Regions from separate parts of the Vreelandella janggokensis genome, predicted to be linked through region 2. Evidence: predicted binding sites of a transcription regulator. Region 2 holds the regulator's gene; each other region holds the start of a gene.
The links. The regulator FliA, encoded in region 2, starts transcription of late flagellar genes. The targets are predictions, from matches to a motif close to CTAAAGTTNNNNNNNNNNCNGCCGATA.
Positions count from the first base shown of each region.

Region 1: the regulator FliA is predicted to act here: its motif matches at 1,942-1,968, upstream of fliD (flagellar filament capping protein FliD).
Region 3: the regulator FliA is predicted to act here: its motif matches at 2,737-2,763, upstream of QC816_RS15340 (DUF4019 domain-containing protein).

Region 1 covers NZ_JARWAJ010000008.1:58,654-64,458, reverse strand. The annotation lists gene QC816_RS17650 (UDP-glucose dehydrogenase family protein) at 1-272, shown strand, start outside; gene fliD (flagellar filament capping protein FliD) at 478-1,842, shown strand; gene fliD (flagellar filament capping protein FliD) at 2,056-3,459, shown strand; gene QC816_RS17635 (flagellin N-terminal helical domain-containing protein) at 3,699-5,396, shown strand; gene QC816_RS17630 (class I SAM-dependent methyltransferase) at 5,520-5,805, shown strand, end outside.
Region 2 covers NZ_JARWAJ010000005.1:211,037-216,841, reverse strand. The annotation lists gene flhA (flagellar biosynthesis protein FlhA) at 1-413, shown strand, start outside; gene flhF (flagellar biosynthesis GTPase FlhF) at 453-2,624, shown strand; gene QC816_RS14755 (hypothetical protein) at 2,621-3,178, shown strand; gene QC816_RS14750 (flagellar protein FlhE) at 3,244-3,651, shown strand; gene QC816_RS14745 (RNA polymerase sigma factor FliA) at 3,682-4,383, shown strand; gene QC816_RS14740 (motility protein A) at 4,479-5,297, shown strand; gene QC816_RS14735 (OmpA/MotB family protein) at 5,303-5,805, shown strand, end outside.
Region 3 covers NZ_JARWAJ010000006.1:61,402-67,206, forward strand. The annotation lists gene QC816_RS15325 (GlxA family transcriptional regulator) at 1-935, opposite strand, end outside; gene QC816_RS15330 (cysteine hydrolase family protein) at 928-1,494, opposite strand; gene QC816_RS15335 (alpha/beta hydrolase) at 1,751-2,680, shown strand; gene QC816_RS15340 (DUF4019 domain-containing protein) at 2,833-3,249, shown strand; gene QC816_RS15345 (NfeD family protein) at 3,565-4,950, shown strand; gene QC816_RS15350 (slipin family protein) at 5,010-5,798, shown strand.

The DNA of each region.
Region 1 (5,805 bases), on a different contig from region 2:
CCAAGGTGCAGGCCTTTGATCCCGAGGCCATGGCCGAATGCCGCCGCCTTTACGGCGACCGCGACGATCTGCTGCTCGCCGGCGACCGCATTCAGGCAGTCAAAGGGGCTGATGCCCTGGTGATCTGTACCGAATGGAAAGCATTTCGCAGCGTCGATCTGGAATGGCTGGCCAGCCAGCTAAACGATAAAGTGGTGGTCGATGGACGCAACCTGTTTACACCAAGCGCCGCCCAGGCAGCGGGGCTTACGTATCTGGGGGTCGGGCGATAGCGTGCACTCGCACACGCTTGGTTACATTTTGGTACTTAAAAATTGGCTAGAATGTTCAAGGTTGTTCTTTATAAGCCGAGTCACTAAGTAATCAGCAATGAAATAAACATATTTAACGTTAGCAACACGGTAGCCCAGTAAGGTGTAGTGGATGGGCGTTAATTAAGGCGGTTGCTTCACTCGTTTCAAAAAAGGCGGTTAGCGTATGGGTGCTATTTCTTCTCTCGGTATAGGGTCAGGGTTGGACCTGAACGGCTTGCTCGATCAGCTTGAAGACGCTGAACGCGAAAAGCTTGCCCCGATTGAGCAACAAGTAGAAACCGAAAATACCAAAATATCGGCCTATGGGCAGTTGGAGAGTGCGCTTTCCGAGTTCCAGGACTCGGCGAGTGTACTTGCTGACGGTTCCCTCTTTGAGAGCCTGTCGACCAATGTCAGTGGCGAATCAGTGGGCGCTGCCGCCGATGAAACTGCCATGCCCGGCAGTTACAACATTACCGTGGATACCATGGCTACCCGTGGGACTCTGGCGTCGGTGGGAGTCCCAGAAGGTACGCGGACGGCCAATGAACAAATCATGACCTTCAACTTTGGTGAGGGTGATGAAGCGACCACACCCTCTACGTCAACCGTGACCATCGCCGCCGACAGTTCTCTGGAAGATATCCGCGATGCCATCAACGCGGATGAAAACGCCGGGGTCAATGCCACTATCATCAACGATGGCACCCAAGATCGGTTGGCACTAAGCTCACGAGAAACCGGTGCGGATGCATCTATCAGTAACTTCTCGTTTAGCGATGCCGCCCCGTTCGCTGCTGATACAGCAAATACATTGCAGGATGGCACCGACGCTGCTTTAAACGTCAACGGCATCGATATCACCAGCCCGACCAATCAGGTCGAGGGTGCGATTCAAGGCGTTACGCTGAACCTGCAAAGCGAGGGCGATAGCACCGTTGCGGTAGAGCAGGACACTCTTGCCGTGCGTGAAGCCGTCACGTCGTTTGTCGATTCGTATAACGCGCTGAAAGAGTCAACAGGCGAGCTGACCAACTTCAACCAGGAGACCGGGCAGGCTGGACCACTCAATGGTGACAGCACGGTTCGTACCGTTGAGTCTCGCATGCGCAGCGTGCTGAGTGGCGGTGTGGCGCAAGAGGGCGATGGCTTCTCAATGCTTAGCCAGGTCGGCATTTCGCTTGAGGTTGACGGTACACTCTCGCTGGATAACGACAAGCTAAATGACGTCGTCGCCAACGACCAGCAGGCTCTATCTGAATTCTTCGCGGGGAGTGGCGATAATCCTGGTCTGGCGGGTCAGGTGAATACCGCCGTGGACCAGATGCTGAGTACCAATGGTACCGTTACTGGCGCGATCAGCGGCAGTGAAAGCCGTATCGAATCACTGGGTGATCGCTACACCAGCATGGAGCAGTCCATAAGCCAGACCATCGATCGCTACCGTACCCAATTCGGCCAATTAGACGGCATGATCGCCGAAATGAACCAGACGAGTAACTACTTGACTCAGCAGTTTGATTCACTGGATGCTCAGTTGGGTCGCTAACACGCCTTCAATACAGCGAGTTACGTTTAAAAAACCTGCTTCGTGCAGGTTTTTTTGTTAGTTGAAACCACCATAAATATCTAAACCAATAAAAAAGCGCTAAAGTTGCGCTCACTTTGACCGATAATATTTTTATTAAAATTTTGCGTTGACGTGGCGTGAGTGGCCCGCAGTGCAGTGGATAGGTTTAGCCTTTTACTGAGGACTCCCAGTATGGCAACGATTACCTCTCTAGGTATTGGCTCAGGCCTCGACCTTAATGGGCTGCTGGATCAATTACAGGATGCCGAACGCGGCAAACTCGCACCGATCACCCGTCAGCAGGAGCAGCAGGAAGCCAAGATTTCCGCTTATGGCAAAATTCAATCGTCCATGGATAAATTCCAGGATGCGGTTGATGCGCTGAACGATCCTAAGCTCTATCAGAGCCTTTCCGCCAATGTGCGTGGTGATGAGATTTCCGCGACGACCGATGCCGATGCGTTACCCGGCAGCTATCGAGTGGAAGTGACCGCGCTGGCCACGGCGGGTACGCTAGCGTCACAGCGACTTGATGAAGGCACAGAAAGCGACGACCCGCTTGATATGGGTGATGCCACCCAACTGCGCCTCGCTTTTACCGGTCAGAATAGCGTCAATATCGACGTGGCCGCGGACAGCAGCCTCGAAGATATTCGCGATGCAATCAACGCCCACGAAAATGCCGGTGTCAGCGCCAGCGTGATTTTCGACGGTGACGGCTACCGGTTGGCGCTTAGCTCAAAAGAGACGGGGCTGGATGCCTCGGTGAGTGGGTTTAGCTTCTTGAAAGCGGATGGAGCCAATGCGACCACACAGCCGTTAGGCGCTGAGGCTGCGCGCGCCGGGCAAAATGCCTCGCTGGATGTTAACGGCATCACCATCACCAGTGCCAGCAACACGATTGAAGAGGCCATTCAAGGTGTAACCCTTAATCTCGGCGAGTTAAGCCTGGGCGAAGGAGAAACCGCCAGCAGCACGGTCAATGTCGAACGCAACACTCTCAAAGTACGCGAAGCCATTGGCGACTTCGTCGAAGCTTTCAACGAAGTAAAAAACACTATCGGCACCGTGACGAAGTTCGATAACGAGTCGGGCGAGGCGGCTGAGCTGGTCGGCGACAGCACCGTTCGCACCATTGAAGGTCGACTACGCAGCGTTTTGACCAGCGGTGTGGCAGGAGGTGAGCTTGCCACGCTCAGCCAGTTGAGCATTAGCCTACAGCGCGATGGCACGCTAGAAATGGATGACGCCGCTGTCAGCGATTTGGCTAAAAATAGCCCCGATGCATTGAGAGATTTCTTTACTGGTGTGGAAGGCAATGATGCCTCTCAAGGTCTGGCCAGTAGCCTGAGCACCACGCTTGAGCAGTTGATGAGTAAAACTGGCACCCTAGGCAATGCCATTAGTGGTGCAGAAAACCGCATCGATAGCCTCGGTGAGCGCTACGAGCGCATGGAAAGCTCCATTGAGCGCACCATTTCCCGCTACCGTACCCAGTTCGGCCAGTTGGATGCCATGATCGCGCAGATGAACAGTACCAGTTCCTATCTGACGCAACAGTTTGACGCCCTGGACGCTCAGCTAGGCCGAGACTAATCCCTGCACTAGCTATTCAGCAAAGGCGTTACCCGCAGGGCCGAAAGGCCCTGTTTGCGTCTCAATATGGCAGCAAGCGCCACGCTTACGTTTGTTAACATTTTTCTGACGTATTTCGGGATTTTTTTAGCATTAGCCCTAAAGGTTCTCCCCGCCGCGCCGTTAATTAAAATAACGGCACACACAGTGGCCGAAAAGCGGGCCTTCTAGGCCAGTGTCCAAGCAAGGAGAATCACACCATGTCAGTGATCAATACCAACATTACCTCGATGATCGGTCAGCAGAACCTGCGTGAATCGCAGAATGCTCTGCAAACTTCCATGGAGCGTTTGAGCTCTGGCCTGCGTATCAACAGTGCCAAGGATGATGCCGCTGGTCAGGCGATCGCCAACCGTATGTCTTCACAGATCACCGGTCTGGGTCAGGCGCAACGTAACGCCAACGACGGTATCTCGGTTTCCCAGACCGCTGAAGGTGGTTTGGATCAGGTAAACGACAACCTGCAGCGTATCCGTGAGCTGTCCGTTCAAGCGCAAAACGGTACAAACTCGTCTGATGACTTGGACTCTATCCAGGACGAAATCAATCAGCGTCTGTCTGAAATTGATCGTATTTCTTCTGAAACCGATTTCAACGGCACCAAGGTGTTGGCGAGTGACAGCGGTCTGAAAATTCAGGTAGGTGCTGACGACGGTCAGACAATCGAAGTCAACCTGAAGCAAATCAATGCCGAGACGCTGGGCCTGCAAGGCTTCAACGTCAACGAAAGCGGCACGCCGAATAGCACAGCATCAACTCAAGACCTAGCAGCTGCAGGTTTTGTTGATCAGGGCAATGGCGTTTACAAAAATGCCACGTTCAATGAAGCAACCACTGCTGGTGATTTGTTCGAGAATCTGCAAGACGATGCTGTCATTACGCGAGATCCTGCTGCTGCCGGTGATGGAACGATTGCATATACTTTGGATGAAGCAACTAATACTTTCTCTTTCGATCAAACAGATGTAGCGCTAACCAAATTCGATTCTGATCTTGGTTTGACACCTGGCGCTGGCGAGACAAATACCGTAACCGTTAACCTGGGTGGTGCAGAAACTAAGGTCGATATTTCGTCTTCTGGCACATTGACCAATGCTGAAACCGGTGAAAATCTCTATCTTACTGGCACCAGTGGCTCGAAAGATTTAAGTGAGACCAGTGCTGGTGGATCACAAGCAACTATCGATGACTTGGTTACAGAGCTTGGTGCAGCTACCGGCACAGCGAGCATTACAAATCAAGAAGGAACGGTTTACTCTGCCGGTGCTACAGCTGGAAATATTGATACTTCTAATGAAACTATCGCTAAAGAAGATCTACTAAACCAAATCAATTCCGATGCTACTAACGATTACGATTTTGATTTAGATGGTGCCGGTACTGCTGGAGCTAACACTGAGTACAACATTACAACTGCTGATGTTGTAAAAGATGGGCAGAATGGTGCTCTTGGCGCTGCGACATACACTTCTGGTTTTGAAGGTGACTTTAGCCTTTCTGCCACACAGGAATCGAATGTCTACGCCAACGACAATGGCAAGATCACCGATGGCGCTGCCAACGAGATCTATGTAAACGACAATGGTGCTCTGTCACTGGAAGCCACTTCTGGTAGTAACAAAACAGAAGATCCGCTGGCCACATTGGACGCTGCCTTGTCTCAAGTAGACAGCTTGCGTTCCGAGTTGGGTGCTGTGCAGAACCGCTTTGAGTCTGCTATCACCAACTTAAGCACCAACCAGACCAACCTTTCTGCTGCCCGTTCGCGCATCGAAGATGCCGATTACGCAACTGAAGTAGCCGACATGACTAAGAACCAGATCCTGCAGCAGGCCGGTACGTCCGTTCTTGCACAGGCGAACCAGCTGCCGCAGAACGTTCTGTCTCTGCTGGGCTAATTTACGCCCAATCATAGAAGCAGCTAACGACGGGGCCTTTTGGCCCCGTTTTTTATGCTTGAAAAATGATACGGCATGCTAGGCTGGCGCCAACATGCGTCTATAAAGTGTAAGGATAATCTGATGACAACATCTCCCGAGGTGCACTCTGCCTATCACGCTGCGGCGTCTCAGTGGCAAAACGGCGACACATCCGCCGCTATTGAAGCGTACCAAGCTGCTAATCGCTTGGCGGAGCAGATCTTACCTCCCCCCATTAAACTGACGTCGCTCAATGAAAGCCGCGAGCTGTTTACTGCTGAGCGCTATGCGCTGTTGCAGGAAGGGGGGCTGCGTTATAGTGATATGTCGCTGTTCGTGAGTAGCCCGGGGGATGGTTCTGGTTATCTTACGCAGCTGTTAGAGGTGG
Region 2 (5,805 bases):
CCATCCTTGATACCCTGGCTGAGTACGCCAGCCAGCAGCAGGACGCCAACGAGCTGACGGCTCTGGTTCGTGTGGCCCTGGGCCGGGCGATTACCCAGCAGTGGTTTGCCGGTCAGGATACCTTGAACGTGATGGGGCTGGATGCTCAGCTAGAGCAGGTGCTGGTGCAGGCGATGAACGGCAACGGGGCGATGGAGCCGGGGCTTGCCGAAACGCTAATGACCCAGGCCCAGCAGGCACTGGAGCGCCACGAAAGCAGTGGCGAGCCGCCGGTACTGGTGGTTCAGCATTCCCTGCGTGCGGTGTTGTCGCGGTTCTTGCGCCGTCGCTTGCGCCATATGGCCGTCCTGTCCCAGGCTGAGATACCCGATGACCGCACGCTGCGGGTAACCACTGTGGTAGGGGGCCGCTGATGCCAGCGTCACTATTTGACTCACGGCCAGGGGTAATACATGAGTGTTAGACGTTTCGTGGGCGCCAACAGTCGCGATGTGATGCGCCAGGTGCGTGAAGCGCTGGGTGACGACGCGTTGATTGTCGCGAACCGGCGCACTGAGGGCGGCGTTGAAATTCTCGCCATGGCCGACGAAGCCGTTGATCATTTCGAGCCTTCGCCCCCTCCCGCCAACGAGCCACCGGCTGCGCCGAAGGATCCGCTGGAGTCGATGAGTGAGCGCTTACTGCGCGAAATGCAGGATATGCGCTCGCTGCTTGCTTCCCAACAAACCGACCGTAGCACAACACCCACTGCCTCGACCGCCAGCGGGACAGAGCGTTGGCGACAGCTGCTTTGCGGTGTTGGTTTCAGCCGCGAGCTTGCCGACGACATCCTGATGGACCTGCCGGGCTTCCTGTCGGCGCAAAGTGCGGACAGCGAGCAGGCACTGCCTTGGTTGCGTGAGCGCCTGATGGCACGACTGGACGTGCTCCAGGATGAGCCCGAATTTTTCGATCAAACGGGCATTGTCGCCCTGGTTGGGCCCACCGGGGTTGGCAAGACGACCACGACCGCCAAGCTCGCGGCTCGCTTTGTCATGCGCCATGGGACCCGTCCCGTCGCCCTGGTGACCACCGACAGCTTCCGTATCGGCGCTCATGAGCAACTGCGCATCTACGCGCGCCTGCTGGATATCCCGATGTACGCGCTGGATGCGGAGCAACCCATCGACGACCTGCTGAATCGTCTGCAGGGCAAACAGTGGGTCATCATCGATACCGTGGGCATGAGCCAGCGCGACCAGCGGGTCATCGAGCAGATCGCTCACTTGCAGGGTGGTCGCTCCAACGTCAGGTTGGTACTGCTGCTGAATGCCGCCAGCCAACCGGAAACGTTGGAAGAAGTGGTGATGCGCTATCGCCAGGCTGCCCGTGCGGCAGGTGCTGAACTGGATGACTGCATCATCACCAAGCAGGACGAAGCGGGACGTTTGGCGCCTATCCTGGATATTGTCATGCGCCATGGCATGCGCGTGCTGTTTGGTTCCTATGGTCAGCAGGTCCCCGAAGATATGGCGGTGGCGGACCCGGCTACCCTGGTCGATCAGGCGCTGAATACCGACGCGGCCGGGTCAGGCAGTGGATCTCCATCCGCCGCACCGCTCAGCATGCCCCGCTGGTCACGGGATGTGCTGGGCCAGGGGCGCCGTCTGTCGTCGCTGTTTGCGCGTCTGCGCGAGCGCATGGTGGGCTTTGAGCGTCTCGAAGGCGTCTGGGATATCGCTAACCTGCCCAGCGTGTTGCAGGATCAGCGTCTGGACGAGCTTCTGGAAGGGTACCCACCGCCCCAACACATGCTGGGCATGGCCTGGTCGCCCCGCCGCAATGAACGCGGCTGCGATTGGGCGATGCCGGATATAGGACTGGATGCCGAGGGCGCCTGGATGGCGCTACCCTGGCTTCAGCACCGCCAGCCCGCTGGCTGGCAACCGCGCATGACCACCTTTAGCGAGCGCGATGGCGTCGCCGTGCACCTGCTGCCGTCATTACCCGATAGCGAGGCGTTGACCTGGTTAGAGCGCCAATACCTGACCTGGGTCAGCCTGGCACCCCCGGCACTCAGGGTAAACTTGCACGGTGAACGCTATGCGCTGCGCCAGCTGTTTGCCGAGAGTACGCTCAATCACCGCGTCAATGTGCGCTTCCGTGGCCAGCCGATGGCGCTGTGGACGGCCTATGCCGAAGTTACCGACAAAGAGGGGCGGGCGCTGCTGGCGTGGTATGGCGAAGTCCGTGACCCCGAAAGCGCCAAAGTGGTCACCCGCCGTTACTGGCTCACCCCCGCGCGATTGGGCAATGAGGTGCTGAGCCTGCTGGTGACCCAACTGCAGAGTGAAAGCCTTGCGGCGCTGACACGGCGTGCCTGGCAGCAGCTCAAAGACGCCGATAGTGGCGACGTAAGCCCTGAAGTGCGCCTGTTGATGGCCAGTGGCATTGCCGCCATTGCCGGGCACCTTGATTGCGCCGAGGACGAGGCCGCCGGTGCATTGCACGGTGATGTGCTGAACCTGCTAAGCAGCCGTCGCCGTCGGCGCGATACGGCATTGCTGGATGCGCTGGTATACGCCTTTATGGCCCGTGATGCGATCCGCCAACTGGGCGGTGTTAATCGTGAGGGCCTGGCATGAGCGCACAAGACCAAGCTTCTGGGCTGCGCAAGTGGGCGGATCTGCAGCGTCAGCAGCGGGGCGATGAAGCGCCTCCCGAGGTAACGGAATCATCCGGGCCGATGGCCTACCGCTCACCCGTGGTGCCCAGCGCGGCGGCCATGGAGCCGCCTGTCACACCGCCTAAGCCTAAAACGCCGTTAATGGTCACCGGGCTATCGGGCGATGGGCCGGTAGAGGTGCGCAAGGTCAGCGCGCGCCTGGGCCAGTGGGCCGCGCTAGGGCGAGCCTGGGCCGGGGATCCGGCCGACTGGGATATTCGGATCGTGATGCCGGATGCACCTGAACTGGCGACGCTCAGCCAGCAACACCGTCGCTGGGCGTTGTGGGTCAGCAGCGATGCCGATGCATTTGGGCGCATGTACCAGCTATTGAAACAGCTGCGGCAGCATAACGGCCCGCAACGCTTGTTGGCACTGCACGAGCCTCACCTGCCCAGGCAAGGCCTATTGGCCAACCTGCAGCAAGCGGCCGGCCACTATCTTGACACTGAATTGCTATTGCTGGCCCGCTAATGGCAGCTAACGCCGGTAAAGCGTCTAATAATCGGGGTTAATCCGCTCATGAGAAGGAACGATGCATGCTAGGCTATTGGCGTCATGCGATTAGCATTTTGGTACTAGCCCTGGGACTCGGTTCGTTTGCTCAGGGAGCGTCCAGCAGCTGGGTGACACAAGTGCCGGGGCTCATGGTGACCATGAGCGACCGCGCCAGTCGCAGTGAACCGGTTCGTCCTCCAGCGGGCGCTACCACGCCAGCGGCGGTCATCGAGCGAGTCCAGTGGCAGTACCAACACGCGCCCGGGGCAGCGCTACAGGCATGGTTATGCCACCCCGAGCGCTGTGTGTCATTATCGGGCATGCGTGGGGAGACCCGTGCTTTATCAGGCATAAGTGCGACAACGCCCCTGCATTTTCAATTTGCGCTAAACCCAGGGCAGCGTCCCGTTAGCGTTAAAGGGTTGCAGATGATAGTGAATTACCAGTGAGCACAGGTGGTTTAGCCGCGAGGCAATAGGATGTACACAGCACAAGGCAGGATCAAACAAAGTGAGCTGATGACGGAGTACATGCCACTGGTGAGACGTCAGGCCTTGACGCTTCAGGTCAGGTTGCCGGCCAGCATAGAGCTGGATGACTTAATCCAGGCAGGCATGATGGGGCTACTGGAAGCTCTGGGACGTTTCGATGCCACTCAGGGGGCCACCTTTGCGACGTTTGCCAGTCAGCGCATACGCGGGGCGATGGTGGACGAATTGCGTACTCGTGATTGGCTGCCTCGCAGCGTCCGTCGTTCGGCGCGGGCCGTTGATGAAACCGTCAGGCGTTTGGAGCAGTCGCTTGGGCGTCCCCCCGAAGAAACGGAAATCGCTGACGCCATGGAGATGCCGCTGGGCGACTATCAGCAGCTATTGCACGATACCAATAGCGGGCAGTTGCTGCCCTTTGAAGAGCTGGTGGCGGATGGCAGCGAACCGCATAATCGCGAAACCGTGAGTTCGCCGTTTGACCACTTGCTCGATGCCCAGCAGCGGGAAACCCTGGTGGCGGCCATTGAGGCGCTGCCCGAGCGTGAAAAGTTGCTCATGGCGCTGTATTACCAGGAAGAGCTCAACCTGAAAGAAGTGGGCGCTGTTCTCGGCGTCACGGAGTCACGCGTTTCCCAGTTGCATAGTCAGGCAGTCAGCCGTCTGCGCGCCAAGTTAAACGACTCGGTTTAGGGTCTTTTGACGTCACTGCCAGGGCAACGGCGATTGGCTGACGTTTTAGCGCTCGGTGCTGATAAGCCCCGTTATATTGCTTTAAGGAGCACGACATGAACCCATCGACGCTGATCGGTATTTTCGCCAGCATCCTGTTGCTGGTAAGCGTCCTGTTTTTCACCGCCGAATCGCCGGATAGCTTCCTCAACCTGCCTGGGCTCGCCATCGTGGTCACGGGCACACTTGCCGCTACCTTTATCAGCTATCCCCTCAAGGAAGTGCTGCGGGTGGTGCGTCTGGTCGGGCTGGTCTTCCGGCGCGAAAACACCTACGTGCGTGATGATATCAACGAGTTGGTGGCCATGTCCCGGCTGTGGTTCAAGGGCGATGTCCGCGCTGTTGAACGAGAGCTCGAAAACACCCGTAATCCGTTTTTGCGGACCGGCATTCAACTGGTGATCGCCAACACCAAAGAAGACGAAATCTTCGATATGTTGCGCTGGCGTATTGCGCGGCTGAAGGCGCGTGAGCATGCGGAAGCCCAGATATTCCGCACCATGGCCACTTATGCGCCCGCTTTCGGCATGATTGGCACCCTGGTGGGACTGGTCAATATGCTGGAAGTCATGGACGCCGGCAATCTTGATGTGATCGGCCCGCGCATGGCGGTGGCGCTGCTGACCACCTTCTACGGTATCCTGCTGGCCAATCTGGTGTTCAAGCCTATCGCGGTAAAGCTCGAGCGACGCACCGAGGAGCGCCTGATCACCATGAACATGGTGCTGGAAGGGATCTCCCTGATTACCAAGCGGCGGTTACCTTCCTTTATTGAAGAAACGCTCAATTCCTTTGTCGCCAATTACCATGACGAAATCCGCGAGCCGGAGGTCAAGAAGCCGCGCGCCTCGAATAGCGCCCCCGCCAAGGGGTAGTCGGCATGTTGGACCGGGATACCCGCCATACATTGGAAGCGCCACTGCCCAAGGACAGTGGCGACGATGGCTGGATGACCAGCTATCTGGATGTATTGACGCTGTTGCTGACCTTGTTTGTCTTGCTGCTCTCGCTGGCGCCACCCGGCGGTAACGATGCCGGATCGCAAGCCAGCGTCGTTGAAGCATCTCCCGGCGCGATTGCCGACCTGCCTCTGGCGTCACTGGCGGCCGGGATCGAGCCCCGTCATAGCGGCCTTAAGCCACGCTTTGAGGGTGTCAGTATCCCCGGGGTGGATGTCTCCCAGGGGCGGGAAGGGGTGACGCTGCGCATCAACGACAACCTGTTGTTCGATAGCGGCCGGGCGCAACTCACCGGGCAGGGCCGTGACCTTGTCGAAAGTCTTGTCGAGACGCTCAGCGCCTTTGATGGACAGGTGTCGATCGAAGGCCATACCGATAACGTGCCCATCGCGACCTCGCACTTTCCTTCCAACTGGGAGCTATC
Region 3 (5,805 bases), on a different contig from region 2:
CGCCGTAGTTGCCGCTCATCACCGAATCCGGACGCTTCCGCGATGCGCGCAAGCGTCCATGTCGTTTCGGTCATTAACGCTTTCGCTCGCTGCAGGCGTAACCCCGTGATGTAGTCGCCCACCAGCATGCCGGTGAGACGTTTGAATTGACGCCGGAAATGGCGTTCGCTCATGGCGGCTTGAGCCGCCAGCGTTTCGATAGGCCATCTCTGAGAGGGTGCGGCGCAGATGGCATCTTGAACGCGATGCAGCCGTTCATCCACATGATTACGCCCCTCGAGCCAGGCGCCCAACTGAGGCTCCTGGCCGCTGCGGCGAAGATACAGCACCATCTCTCGTGCAACCGCTAAGGCCAGTGAATGGCCGCAAACACGGGTTAGCCAGTAGAGCATGGTATCGATCCCTGTTGAGATCCCAGCGCTGGTTAAATAGCGCCCGTCCTCGGTAAAGATACAATCACGTTGTACCTCTGCTTGTGGGGCTTTGGCTTGTAGCTGCTCGATTAGCGTGTGGTGGGTGGTACAGCGCCGCCCCTCCAAGAGGCCAGCATCCGCCAGTAATAGCGTGCCGGAGCAAACAGTCATCAGCGTATCCGCATGGTGGGCATTCGCCTTGAGCCAAGTGACGCACTCCTGTTGCGCTAATGGCTCAAGACTATTGCGATACTGCCCTGGAATCAGCAGTAAATCTTGAGGGGAGAGCTGTTCAGGTAATGGGTCAATGCCGCTAAGGGTGAGCGGCCCTAACCACTGTATGGCCGCAGTGGGGCCGATATAGTGAACCTGAACGTCTATCGAGAGCCGATCTGCGCACTGCAAAACCTGTAGCGGGCCAATCAGGTCAAGTGGCACCTGGCCGGGCATCATCAGTACCGCCACCCGTAAAGTGGTGGCTCTAGGGGATGGCGGTTGGCTATGTTGTTGCTCTTCACTCACGCGTATTTTGCCATTCGTTGATCATGTCGTGTGTACTGATAATACGTGCAAAGCGGCCTTCAAGAACCAGCTCGGTGCGTGCCTTGATATCATCGGCCAACCAAGTGATGTCGTGGCGCGTCATGGGGAAGGTTAGGGTAGCATCGCTTATAAAGTCGACGCTAAAGCCTAAATCTGACGCCACCCGGGCGGTGGTTTCGCAGCACTGCTCGGTACGAATGCCGCTAATGGCAAGCCGTTCAATGCCGTGCTCCCGTAACCAGTCCCCAAGTGAGGTATCGGTGAAGGCATTATGGGCACGTTTATGATAGGTGACTGCTACGTCATCGTTAAAATCATCAAGCGGACGAATAAGGCCATAATCCGGGTCAAAAGGCCCTTGGCTGCCGGGTTCTTCATGCAGAATTCGCACAACGGGAATCTTGTGTGCCTGAGCTGCATTCAGCACGGCCCTTTGCCTAGGGCGCCAGTCCTGGGCGAGGTCTTCATCCCAGTAATCCCGTGCGGGGAAAGAGGCCTGTACATCAATTAATAGCAATGCAGTTTTAGAGTGGGTCATGGCTAATCTCATCGTGTTGAAGTGAGGTGATAGATTAGCTGCTACGTATCCTGCCAACGATGCGTTGTCCGGTCACAAAGGGGGCAGATTCGGCCATTTATAGGGAGTGTCATCTCGCTAACACCACCATCATGGGGCGTTGTCGTGACATGTTCTCATTGCGGATTCTGCTACGCTCAAAACACGCTGGATGACTGCATGAAAGTGGCAGCGAGCTTGGATGTGATGGCGGTGGGAGGAATAAGTGAGACAACGCATGATGATTGCCGTTATGGGGGCGTTGCTGGCGATGCCGACAGGTACAAACGCGAACAGCCTTGATTTTGAAGCGCTGGCCTCTGCGCAAGCATCACGCCCGCTGCCCGCGCTGCAAACGTATGAAGCGCGGGACGGAACATCGCTCGCGTATCGCCATTATCCAAGTGATGCCCGTACTGCGCTGATCCTCGTGCATGGCTCTGGAACCGACAGCAGGTACCTGGCGACGCTCGCCCATGAATTAGCCGCGTCAGGTGCTGCCAGTGTTTACACGCCGGATGTGCGCGGGCATGGTCCTTCGCCGGCGCGCCGTGGCGATATCGACTACATTGAGCAGCTTGAAGATGACCTGGCGGACCTCATTGCCCATATCAAAGAGACCAACACCGATGTCTCAAGGGTGGTCGTTGGCGGTCATTCATCCGGGGGCGGGCTCGCGGTACGCTTTGCCGGTGGGCAGCATGGTCACCTTGCCTCGGCGTATCTGCTGCTGGCGCCTTACCTTGGGCACGATGCGCCCACTGTGCGGGATAATTCCGGTGGTTGGGCCGAGCCAAGTGTCGCCAGGATTGTGGCGATCTCGATGCTCAACGCGATTGGCATCACGCATTTCAACGGGACGGATGTATTGCGGTTCAACTTGCCACCTGAATACCGCGATGGCTCAGAGACGCTCGCCTATTCATACCGGTTGATGAGCGGTTTTAGTCCGGCTGATTTTCGTCAGGCGCTGGGCTCAGTGCAGGTGCCCGTTCTGGTGGTCACCGGTGCTGAGGACGAGGCGTTGTATGCGGCTCAATTCGAACCCGTGCTGCGTCCGCTTGTGCCGCATGCGGACATCACCACGGTGGAAGGCGCATCGCACCTGGGACTAGTGGTCAGTGAAGAGGGTATCGCGACCGTTCGCCAGTGGCTTCAGGGATTATAGTGGGCAACAACAAGTGCGGGCGCCGCCCATAGATATTGGCGGATCTTTCAAACCCCCTAAAGAAACCTCGCCAGTTTCCGATATCTCTTTATATCGGACGAACGTTATCGAACGACGTTGTTCGACCGTCCTCAATGTATCGAGAATCAGCCATGCCCAAAAAACTCAGTTGCATCATCACGGCCGTACTGCTGTCTTTCAGTACGCATGCCATGGCCCATACTGCCAATGAGGCGGAGGCCGCTGCGCTTGCCTGGTTGAACGCGATTGATAACGGTGACTACGAGCAAGCCTGGGAGACCTCATCGCCTATACTAAAAGCGCCGCTGTCACAGGGAATGCTGGCCCGCACCATTGAGCTTGTGCGCCGGGACTTTGGCGAAGTGGCCTCGCGCAAGCGCGTTCGTACCAGCCACCAGACGTCCATGCCGGGTGCGCCGAGCGGCGACTATATCGTCTTCACCTTCCAAACCGGCTTCGAGAACAGCGGACGTCGGCTCGAAACCGTTACCCCCCACCTTGAAAACGGCACCTGGCGGGTGAGCAGCTATTACGTGGAAACGCCATGATTTGCCCGCTACCAGCGCTGCATGCCTGGCGCATCAGCTTGCCCAGGTTTATTTCCCGATAGGGATAAAAATGCCAGGTTGGCACTAAATCGAGTCAATTTTTCCCGGTAAGGAAGTAAACGCTCCGCACCATCACCAATCCCGCCACAACTGCTATGTTGAAAGTACACCAACGCGGCAATATTACTTGTTCAGTAAATATACAGGGTGTAGCTTCTGTATATGTTGATTCCTATAGCGGATGTGCTGACATAACGGCTACTTAACCAGGTAGCCAGGTAATGTTTCAGGACGCGAGGCGCGGGGAGAGTTGATATGCGAAGCCTTTCTCACAAATCCCCTTGGCTGTGGTTATCGCTGGCAGGCGTGCTGATGCTAGCGCTGTCGTTCGCCTGGCAGGCCACGGCGCAGACCTCATCGCCTAACGCCCTGGTCATGAACATTGAAGGGCCCATTGGCCCCGCCACCAAAGATTATCTTGAGCGCGGTCTGCGCAAGGCCCGCGAGCAGAACAGTGAGGTGATTGTCGTTGAGCTGGATACGCCAGGCGGCCTGGTCGACACGACGCGCGACATGATCCGGGAAATGCTGAATACCGACATTCCTGTGGCGATGTATGTCTCCCCCAGTGGCGCTCGGGCGGCCAGTGCGGGCACTTACCTGCTGTATGGCAGCCACGTTGCTGCCATGGCGCCCGCGACCCATCTGGGGTCTGCCACGCCGGTGCAGATGGGCGGTTCCGGCTTTCCCGGCAGCGCTGATGAAGCGGATGACAACGCCGAAGGCCAATCGGAAGGCGAGAGTGAAAGCGAGTCTGGAAGAGAGAGCAGCGCCATGGAGCGCAAGGTCATGGAAGACGCGGTGAGCTTTATCCGCAGCCTGGCCGAGCGTCACGACCGGAACGCCGATTGGGCCGAAGCGGCGGTGCGCGAGGCGGTCAACCTCACTGCCAATGAGGCACTGGAGCAGAACGTCATCGACGTGATTGCGCGGGACCTGAATGATCTGCTTTCGCAAATAGACGGCATGTCGGTGGTCATGGAGCGGGGTGACCGGACGCTGGAGACAGCCGACCTTGCCGTTGAACGCTTTGATCCGGATTGGCGCACAGAGCTGCTTTCGCTGATTACGAACCCCAATATTGCTTACTTCCTGCTGATCATCGGCTTTTACGGGCTGATCTTCGAGCTTTCGAGCCCCGGCAGCCTGTTCCCTGGCACCATCGGGGTTATTTCGCTGCTGTTGGCGCTCTTTGCCTTTCAGATGCTGCCGATCAATTACGCGGGCCTGGCGCTGATCATCGTCGGTCTGGCGCTGATGGTGGGCGAAGCGTTAATGCCCAGTTTCGGCGTGCTGGGGGTCGGCGGTATTGTGGCCTTTGTGCTGGGGTCGGTCATGCTGATGGATGCCGAGTACCTGGCCATTTCGTTGCCGCTGATTGGCGGCGTGGCGCTGGTATCCGGCGGGCTGATGCTGTGGACCTTGACGCGTTTTGCAACGCTGCGCCGACGCCCGGCCCATACAGGCGTGGAGCAGTTGATTGGCGCAAGCGCCATTGCCCTGGAAGATTTTGAGACTCGCGGCCATGTGCAACTGCACGGCGAGCGCTGGAACGCGGTGAGTAACGTGCCAATCAAGCAGGGAGACGAGGTGAAAGTGGAGCGCCTTGACGGCTTGACGGTTTACGTATCACCCCCGTAACGCCTGGCTGACCCTGCGTTACACATCTATCACTGATCAATCGCTAGACGAGGTGTCCCATGTTGCTATCGTATTTAGTGCCTGTCGTGCTGGTGGTGCTGCTGATCGCCGCCTCCATTCGCATTTTGCCGGAATATAAACGGGGTGTGGTGTTCTTCCTGGGCCGTTTCCAGACAGTGAAGGGTCCGGGTCTGGTGATCGTGATCCCCGCCATTCAAAAGATGCAGGTGGTCGATCTGCGCGTTATCACCATGGACGTGCCCGAGCAGGACGTCATCTCTCAGGACAACGTGACGGTGAAGGTCAACGCCGTGCTTTACTTCCGCGTGATCGACCCGGAAAAGGCGATTATTCAGGTCGAGAACTTCTCTCAGGCCACCAGCCAGCTTGCTCAGACCACGCTGCGTTCGGTGCTGGGTAAGCATGACCTTGATGAAATGCTTTCCGAACGCGATAAGCTCAACGACGACATCCAGGAAATCATCGACGCTCAGACCGATGCCTGGGGTATCAAGGTGGCAAACGTTGAGATCAAGCACGTGGATCTTGATGAGAGCATGATCCGCGCCATTGCCCGTCAGGCCGAGGCAGAACGCGAGCGGCGCGCCAAGGTGATTCATGCCGAGGGCGAGCTGCAGGCCTCGAGGAAGCTGGTCGAGGCCGCCAACGTGATGCAGGAAAACTCCGCCGCGTTGCAGCTACGCTACCTGCAGACCATGAGCGACATGAGCAACAAGAACGCCTCGACGATCGTCTTCCCGCTACCCATGGACATCATGGAGGCCTTCAAGGACATGAAAGCCAAGCATATGCCGCCTGCATCGGGTACGCCAAAAGACGACGCTTAAACGTCCC